3 regions of the Pseudoalteromonas sp. ATL1 genome follow, and region 2 is predicted to be linked to each of the others. Evidence: predicted binding sites of a transcription regulator. Region 2 holds the regulator's gene; each other region holds the start of a gene.
The links. The regulator LexA, encoded in region 2, represses DNA repair genes until DNA is damaged. The targets are predictions, from matches to a motif close to TACTGTATNNNNATACAGTA.
Positions count from the first base shown of each region.

Region 1: imuA (translesion DNA synthesis-associated protein ImuA) is a predicted target of LexA. The motif match lies at 1,272-1,291, and genes of this name have one in related genera.
Region 3: dinB (DNA polymerase IV) is a predicted target of LexA. The motif match lies at 1,555-1,574, and genes of this name have one in related genera.

Region 1 covers NZ_JBZYXL010000001.1:2,381,716-2,385,002, reverse strand. The annotation lists gene AC5FX4_RS10805 (Y-family DNA polymerase) at 1-567, opposite strand, end outside; gene imuA (translesion DNA synthesis-associated protein ImuA) at 564-1,253, opposite strand; partial or broken gene AC5FX4_RS10795 (transposase) at 1,614-1,988, shown strand; gene AC5FX4_RS10790 (TonB-dependent receptor plug domain-containing protein) at 2,204-3,287, opposite strand, start outside.
Region 2 covers NZ_JBZYXL010000001.1:275,169-278,455, forward strand. The annotation lists gene ctaD (cytochrome c oxidase subunit I) at 1-106, opposite strand, end outside; gene coxB (cytochrome c oxidase subunit II) at 103-1,251, opposite strand; gene lexA (transcriptional repressor LexA) at 1,537-2,154, opposite strand; gene AC5FX4_RS01210 (LexA family transcriptional regulator) at 2,511-3,116, opposite strand.
Region 3 covers NZ_JBZYXL010000001.1:1,493,011-1,496,297, reverse strand. The annotation lists gene AC5FX4_RS06640 (carbon starvation CstA family protein) at 1-408, opposite strand, end outside; gene dinB (DNA polymerase IV) at 485-1,546, opposite strand; gene AC5FX4_RS06630 (aldo/keto reductase) at 1,684-2,736, shown strand; gene AC5FX4_RS06625 (NUDIX hydrolase) at 2,847-3,287, shown strand, end outside.

The sequences.
Region 1 (3,287 bases), 2.1 Mb from region 2:
CGTAATTCTCACTCGTTGTAACTGCTCACAAGTGCTAGAGGACAGATCTGTGCTGTATAAATTCAGCAATTGTACTTGTTTTAATAATTCTTGTTTATCGTCCGTAAGCCGCGACACACCATTTCGAGCCAGCAAACGTGCTACTAGTGGCGAAAAGCCGGTTGAGTAGCTGTAACGTAAGCCAAAAGGCTGCAAATGCGATTGGATCTGTAACCAGTAATCCTCAAGATTTTTATACAATGCCAGCATATTGCTTACTTTAAGCAGCATGCCATTAGGCGGGAAAAGACTGATGTCAGCAGTGACCAAGTATAACCAATCCGCTATCTCCTGTAGCCTAGACTGCTCTCGTTGTTCATCATAAGGTACAATTTGCAAGTTATCGCATAAGGCAGCCATGCTGGCCAAGCCAGCCCCAACTTTAACGCCACATTGTTTTGCCCGCTCACACAGTTGCACAACTCGATGTGCCCTCGACTCAACAACCACGATTGGTTTATCCGCTTCTCGACGCTCTAAGCTATCTAACTGCAATGCTTCAAAGTGTAAATAAAGCCATAAAGTCATGCGCCATAACCCATTACGGTTGGTAAAGTGACGACATTATTTTGCTTGTTATCGGTTTGAGTGATGGCATAAAGCTGTGGCCAGTATTCTTGTAGAGATAAAAAGAAAGGTTCTTGTGCCACGTTACCTTTTTGCTTTTTAATATGAACCGTCATGCCATCCGAATGGGCTGACAACAGCATGGATAATTCCACTGGTAAAGAGAAATGTGCTTCACTTTGCTCCCGGAATAACAAGAGTGTTGCACTTCCCTTATGAGCTGCTAGTTGAAGACGTTTGGCTTGAGCAACAGTCATTAATTCATGCCAAAGCAAAACGCTGCTACACACTCCGCTCTTAAGACATTGTTCAGCAGCCCACAACACGTCAGTTGGCGCGCTGGGTTGTATTACGAGCAGTTGCTCGCAGTTTATTCCTAAGTGATAGAACTGAGCTGCATTAGGCACACCAGGCGGGCAAATGAATATCAGCAATCTATTTTGCTGTACTAAGTAAGGCTGGAATAACTGTAGCTCTCCTATTCCTTTTTTAGATAGAACCTCCACTACTCCGTGTTTAGGCAGTCCACCTTGTAGTTTGTTGTCCAACGTTTTAATTCCAGTGGCAATTCGTTCAAAAGAGCGGCTTTGTTCACAGCCATGCCATAGCCATTGACGATGCTGAAGTAAGTCAATCATTTCGCTCATACATACCAAAAAACAAAATGCTGTACATTTAAACAGTATAGTTATTTATGTATAAACTACAAGATCAAACTGGGATCTGCTCGCAACTTGAAATCCATATACTTTGAAAGCAATCAGTTAGCCAGTCCAATATTTTTCAGTATCTTTTTAAGCACAAGATGAGCGTTTACTAAAAAAGCAACCCCATAACCAATTGTAATGTAAAGATGAAATTTGTTTTATCTATTATCAAAGTGCTGCAATACGAGGTTATTCATACGCAAAGCCCTACTTTACTTTTACGTAATCGTCAATTCACCTTTACGCAATCAAGCAAAAAATACCAGTCACTTACCTGTGGCTGGTATTGTTGTTTCACAGTGCCCTCAAGGGGAAACCTTAATCTATAAAACCACGAGTAGAACAGGATATCGACACTATCATTCCGACCCAAGAAAATGCCAAAGTTGTCCCGTAAGAAGTCAGTGTACAGCCAGTAAAAATCAAACCAAAGTCATCACACGGCATGTTTGGCAATCGAGCGTAGAAAACACCAATGCGATTAGGTTGAGCGACTGGGGTAAAAAGCTTTATCGACGACGAACGAAAACAGTGGAAAGAAGCTTCGCTGATGCGAAACAACATCATGGACATCGCTACTGCCGATATAGAGGCCTGCCAAAAGTGACCGCGCAGTGCTTGCTAGCAGCGGCATGTCAAAATATGAAGAAAATAGCGCTTATGGCTGCTCGCTAGCTAAAAACCTTCGAAAATTCTCCCCTCAAAGCCCTCAAAACGACCTTAGACACAGCAAGCCATAATAATTCGCCTAGCTAATACAAAAGTCCAACGCTAAAACTTACGGCAGAGAAAACGGCCCAAAAACAGGAAAAAATAAACCCCGCTTAAATAAAGCAGGGTTTATCATCAATCTGAAATGCTAGCCTTATGGCTAGCATTTTTTCTTATCATTAAAAGCGAACGGTCGCTTCTAAGAAGTATTCCATCCCTACAGGGCTATACTTAGTTAAATCAGCGAAAGGCCAATATTTCTCTGAAACATGTTGATGTGGTTTTTTATCAAAAATATTGACCACATTTAGAGAAATATTAATGTCTTCAGTCACATTGTATCCTGTTCTAAAATTAACGGTAGTCCACTGTGGATAGCGTTCATAATCATCTGCGTCCTTGATTGGTGAGCTACCAAGGCGGTTGACAAAGATTGATGATGAAAAGTCCTCATAGCTCCAAGATAACGTTAGGTTAGTTTTGGTTCTAAACGTTTTATTCCATTGAAGATCTCGTATTTCTTCTGCCTGATCCTCAGCTAAAACCCGACGTTTAGTATCAAAAATATGACTGTACGCCAATTTTGCTGTAAATGACCCAAATTCATCAGTGTCTAATTTATACTTGGTATTAAAGTCAACACCTGTTTGCTCATATAAGCCTACATTAAAGGGTTTAGAATCAAAGCGGTCAATACGTCTTTGATTGTTTGGGTTACGCGTAACAGCAGTAGCAAACTCTTTACAACGAGCAGAATTGGGATCTACCGCCGCCCCCCATTGATTAACGCCAAAATGGCACTCAGCTTCGGTTCTTAACAAACCATTGTTAGATACCGCTGAAATCTGGTTTTCTAAGCTGATTTTGTAAAAATCCAACGTTGCTGACCAATTATCAGTTAAATCTACAACTGCACCTAAGCTTGCGGAATAACCCTCTTCTTCTTTGAGCTTAAGGTCACCCTTGGTGTAGGTTCTCACTCTAGATACACCAAAATTATCACTACAATCGCCCCAATCACCATTAAGTGCCACCGCACCATCTTGAAGGCAACTTAAGTAATCTGTGCCACCAACAAAAGAAGAGCTTTGTTCGGCGTTCAACACATGCATATCTGGTGATTTAAACGACGTTGCATACATAGAGCGAACCATTAGCTCATCTATCGGACGCCAAGAAAGACCAAGCTGATAGGTCAACGCCCCGCCTACATCCGATTTATCATCATAATAATCATAGCGCGCAGCTACAGTACCTTCTAAA
Region 2 (3,287 bases):
AATATAGAGACCCTATATCTTTGTGATTCGTTGTGTACAGCCAGCGTTTGAGGCCTTTGTGTGCGTGCCCATGATGTTCATGCTGTGTTTGCGCTACGGTGCTCATTGGCTAGCCTCCTTATTCGCATTGATTCGTTCTTGAACTTGGCTTGGTTGAATGACTTGGTCCAAATCATTTCCCCAGCTATTTCGCTTAAAAGTGACTACACCGGCGATTTCCTTAATAGACAACTGTTTTACAAACGCCTGCATTGCAGTACCTGGCTTGCCATGCAAAACGATGTCTATATGATCTTTAACGTCTCCTAAAACGATGGGACTTCCTTTAAGCGCAGGGAAAACGCCAGGTAAACCGGTACCAGCAGGTTGATGACATGCTGCACAATAAGCCATGTATACTTTCTCACCGAGCATCATTAGCTCATCCTTACTCAAAGTTTGATCGAGCAGTGCTACACTAGCCGCTTGTGCCTCAAGCTTTTCTTTTTTAGCGTTATCAAGCCATGTTTCAAATGCTTCGGGGGAGCGCGCATCTACGACTACAGGCATAAAACCATGATCTTTACCGCATAATTCCGCGCATTGCCCTCTATATGTGCCTTCTTCATTGACACGAGTCCAAGCCTCATTGATAAAGCCTGGATTTGCATCCTTCTTCACCGCAAAATCAGGGACCCACCAAGAATGGATAACGTCGTCTGAAGTCATTAAAAAGCGCACTTTTTTATCCGTAGGGATCACCAAAGGTTTATCTACTTCCAGTAAGTAATGCTCACCTTTGGCTTCTGAATCATCAATCTGTGCTTTAGGGGTAGAAAGTACCGAATAAAAATCAACACCATGTCCCATGTATTCGTAGTGCCACTTCCATTGTGAGCCTGTTATTTTTATGGTGAGGTCAGCTTTGCTCGTGTCTTCCATTGCGATTAGTACTTTGGTCGCTGGAATTGCCATCCCAATCAAGATAAGAAAGGGTATAGCTGTCCATAAGATCTCGACTTTGGTGCTCTCGTGAAATTGCGCGGGCTCAACCCCCTTAGACTTTCTATGATGGATCATGGCCCAAAACATCGCTGCGAACACAACCACGCCTATGACACAACATATCAAGAAAATAGTCATGTGCAGGTCATATACATTCTGACTAATATTAGTTACGCCAGGTCGCATATTGTAAGCACTATTACCTAATGCAGAGAAAGAAACAGCAAGAGGTGATGTTAGTGCTGCCGCCGGTAGGGTTTTAAACATTTGACGCCTCCTTCATTATCCATTTGCCTTGTGTGCCAAATGACGATAACCATTTTTATTATTTGGATGACTGTCTAGACTTATTGAATAACATTAATCTAACAACACGACTCTTTAACGATTAGACAATAAATAAACAATTCGCAAGTTTTGCTCGTTTTAAAAAGGAAGTTTATGGAAGTGATTGAATCTATAGAAACTAAAAGTACATAGGATAAAAAAATGGCTATATAACTAGCGTTATATAGCCACTCGAAACATATAATTATTAGGGTTTAGTCTTATTTACATCCAATTGCCATTTCTAATGACACCAACAGCTAACCCTTCAATTGTGAGCGATTGGTGTTCTAAATCTACAACGATGGGTGAGAAATCTTCATTCTCTGCATGGAGATACACTTTTTTCCCTGCCTTTTCAAGGCGTTTCACAGTCACTTCGTCTTCGACTCGCGCTACGACAACCTGACCGTTTTCTGCAACTTGTGTACTGTGAACAGCCAACAGATCGCCATCTAAAATTCCAATATCCTTCATGCTCATACCATCTACGCGTAGGAGGTAATCGGCCGCTGGCTTAAATAAATTAGCATCTATTTGACAGTGACTTTCCACATGCTGCTGAGCAAGAATAGGTTCACCTGCAGCAACACGTCCTATTAAAGGCAATCCAGGATCTTCTTTCTCTAGTTCCTCAACAAGCCTAATGCCGCGACTCGCCCCTGGCACCATTTCAATCACACCTTTCTTGGCCAGCGCCTTTAGATGCTCCTCGGCCGCATTCGCACTTTTAAAACCAAGGGCGTCAGCGATTTCAGCTCTCGTTGGTGGCATTCCAGTATCTTTTATGAATACTCTAATTAGTTCAAATACTTGTTCTTGTCGTTTTGTCAAAGGCCGCATATAACTGGTTTTCCATACAGTACATTTAACTGTGAGTATATACAGTTATATAAAAATCGCAAACTTTAATAGCTTGTAATCCCATCAGCACGTGGAGTAGATCTTTATAAATCTAGAGTAGCGGATGAAATGAAAATCCTAAGAATTTTTCGGTTTTTAAATCTTAAAATTTGTAACTAATTGAAAAATAATGATATCAGAATTTTATGATGTATTTGTTATTCAAAATTGGCACAAAATTTGTGTAATGTGCCATTTAATAGAAGTTTAGAGTGATTGAGCGGTATTTATGTACAGCGTGATCCTTAATTCGGATCTGATCATGTGTTGAATACGGATCTAATACGGATCTACTTTTAGTTGATTTTTCCTAGTTTCCGTACAGCTCTTCCGAGTAATTCAAACTTATCATCATAGCTAATTTCAAATTGTTCATAGGCACTATTCTCGTTACTCGCCTTAATGCTTTTCGGTAAAAACTGTAATCTACAAACTGAAATACGACTGTTAATCTTCATAACGTAAATACCATCACCTGCGTTCTCTGTATTAGTCGTTAAAAGTAGAGTATCACCATTTGAGATTAACGGCTCCATTGAGTCGCTTTGTACTACGTAATATGCGGAGTTCTGAGCGTCCATTTTGAGAACTGATTTAAGAAATTCATTACTAACTGCGACAGACTCATTCGAGTCAACTGCTTTCAAGCTGACATTGCTATCGTCACTCTTTTTATTTTTAACTTGCTCGCCTTGGCCATCTAAAATCCAAGTCAAGGATACGTTTCTATCTTTAGCTAGTTTGTATAGCTGAGTATACGGAACCGAATTCCTATCCATCCAACCGTTGAGCGTTTGTGGATATGTATCCAGCGCCTTAGCAACTTCAGTGTTTTTTGTAACACCTAAGAGTTCCTTTAGCCTCGGTATAATGTCGTTTTTCAGATTCAATTCAGTGCTCATAACTCGTATCCTTTTTACTCGTTATTAGATTCTAATATAAAAGATACATATAAAAAATAAATATTTCTAGTACAAAAATTAAATATATTTAGTATTTATAGTTGACATCCATATGCAAACCTAATACAAATATAAACATATTAGGTATTTCGTTGCATTAAGGATAAACAA
Region 3 (3,287 bases), 1.2 Mb from region 2:
AACCACGATCATGAAAAGCGCGCGAGTGCGCTTGCCTATTACACTCTCAGAAAGTGCACCCATTGACTTACCCTTGTGACGAGCACTCGCCCAGAGCGCGCCCATATCGTGTACACCTGCAAAAAAGATGGTGCCTAATACCACCCACAACACGGCGGGGACCCAGCCCCAATAAACGGCAATAGCAGGCCCTACAATCGGCGCAGCGCCAGCAACAGATGTGAAATGGTGGCCCCAAAGTACCACTTTGTTTGTTGGCACAAAATCAACACCATCATTGAGTTCATGGGCTGGAGTGACAAAGTTGTCATCCATCTTGAAGATTTTTTGGGCTATAAATTTGGAATAGACAAACCAGCCAAACAGCATACCGACTAGGCCGAATAGCACTATCATAATTGACTGCATTCAAGGCTCCTGCATTTTATTGTTATATGAATTAACTTTCGAAATTAACACAGTTAACAAATAATGCACTCACCTTTTAGTCGCAATCAAAAAGCCCCAATTGTCCTTGATTGTCTTTTTCTTGTGATAACCCCACATTGATACCGATTAGGCGTACAGGCTTGTGGGGGTAACGCTCTAGCAAATCACACAGCAACGTACACAACATATCCGCATCTAGGTAGGTCAGTTGGCATTCCTTACTCACTACCTGAAAATCAAAAAATTTTACTTTCACCCCCAGCTTGTTCATTCCCCTATCCTGTAAGTAGGATTCAGCTCTGCGAGTCAACTCTGGATACAGCTTTTGTGTGAGTCGCCGTTTAAGTTCTTCAATGTCATTGGTATCTTCACTAAAGGTTGTTTCCACTCCGACAGATTTGCGCACCCGCTCAGTTTCGACTTGCCGTTCATCAACACCATGACAACGCCGCCACAGCACCAAACCAAATTTACCAAAACGTTGATACAAAAAGTCTTCACTACTGGCTTTCACATCGCAACCATATTGCAAACCTAAAGCAAGCAACTTCTGCTGAGTGACTTTGCCAACACCGGGGATTTTCTTCAATGGCAGAGTATCAATAAACTCGTCCACCTCATTAGGTGTTATCACAAACTGGCCATTGGGCTTATTTTCGTCGCTCGCTATCTTCGCTAAGAATTTAATCGGCGCGATTCCAGCCGAGGCCGTCAGACCAGTTTCATTTTCAATGTCGGCTCTAATTTGCTGTGCAATCAGTGTGGCACTGCCGTGGAATAGCTCGCAGTCCGTCACATCTAGATAAGCTTCATCTAGTGAAAGCGGCTCAATTAATTGTGTATAGCGGGCAAAAATCGCTCTAATTTGTTGTGAGATCTCTTTGTACACAGCCATTCGTCCTGGCACTATCACTAAGTGTGGACAAAGCTTCTTCGCTTGATAATTAGACATAGCAGAGCGAACACCGTACTCTCTAGCAAGGTAGTTAGCGGTCGAAAGTACACCTCGATGGCTATTTCCACCAATCGCCATGGGGACATTGGCAAGCTCTGGATTGTCGCGCATTTCAACTGCGGCATAAAAGCAATCCATATCAATGTGAATAAACTTACGCATCACCAATCAACTGTAATTATATACAGTTAAATATCATCATAAATTTAGCGAATGTGCAACTTTTACTCGCGCTCAGGATCAACTAAACTGGGAAAATCTTGGTCAAAACACCAATTAAAATAAAACAAGGATTTAACATGCTATATAGTCGACTAGGCAGCAGCCAAATTGAAGTATCTCGCGTCTGTTTAGGTAGTATGACCTGGGGTTTGCAAAACAACCAGCATGATGCAGATGAGCAAATCAACTATGCCCTTAGCCACGGTGTTAACTTTATCGATACCGCTGAAATGTATGCGGTACCGCCTTCATCAGATACCTATGGAGCCACAGAAAGCATCATTGGCAATTGGTTAAACCGCCATCAAGAAAAAAGAAAAGACATAGTTTTGGCGAGCAAAATTGCGGGCCCTGGACTTAGCTGGGTAAGAAAAGGGGCACCAATTACTGGACAAGCGGTTATCGATTCTGTAGATGCTTCGTTACAGCGCTTACAAACCGATTATATCGATTTATACCAGCTACACTGGCCAAATAGACTTTCACCGCATTTTGCTAAACATTGGCCGGGCATATTGAAGTTCTCTGACGTCGATAAAGCGCAAGAAATAGCATCAATGATCGATATTCTCGAAGCGCTGCAAACTTGTATTCATGCCGGCAAGATCCGTCATTGGGGTTTATCTGATGACACAACTTGGGGGATCAATACCTACCTTCGACTCGCCAATGAGCACAATCTCACCAAGCCTATTTCAATTCAAAATGAATTTAACTTACTACATACCAAAGATTGGCCTTATCTGATTGAAAACTGTGTGCATGAAGACATCGCTTATCTACCTTGGTCGCCGCTGGCGGCTGGTTCACTGACGGGCAAATATCTCAATGGTGCAAGACCAGAAGGCACAAGGTGGAGCATGATGCAGCGTAATGGCCTATTTAGAGATACACCAATGGCGAACCAAGCAATCGCGGCATTCGTTGAACTTGCTCAGGAAGTGAACATTTCTCCCGCGCAGCTCGCTCTAGCTTGGGTTAACCAAATGGATGGTGTCACGTCTACAATAATCGGGGCAACCTCAATGATGCAGTTAAAAGAAAACATGAATGCCTTTAATTTAGAGCTCAACGAGCATCAACTCACTGCGCTGGACACTTGGCTGAGACATTATCCTTCGCCATTTTAAACAAACGTGTTGCTGTGCAGCGCAACCGCAAAGTCGCTGCACAATTCCCCCTACTTTATAGAGCGCTTGTCGCGTATAATGACGATATCAATCACTGACCATAACCCTGAATGCGCCCGCTTAATAATACCCCAGAAAAACCCCAATCCGGAACTTGCTTCACTCGTCACACCGCTCGTGCCATCGTCTTGAATGGCAACCGTATCTTACTGCTTTACACGCAACGATATGATGATTATTCGCTCCCGGGTGGTGGCGTTGATGACAATGAACACATTGAACAAGCCTTAGCAAGGGAACTAAAAGAAGAAACAGGCGTTAAAAGCATTCTCAATGTGACGCCATTTGGCCGCTACGAGGAGTATCGACTGTGGCATAAACCAGAGCACGACTATATTCATATTGTCTCTGATTGCTTTGTTTGCAAAATTTGTGGTCAATTTGATCAGCCGAAAATGGAAGAATATGAAAAAGCCAATGGCATGAAACCTCTCTGGATAGAGATAGACGAAGCAATTGCGCATAACACACGTACTCTCGAACAAAGCGAA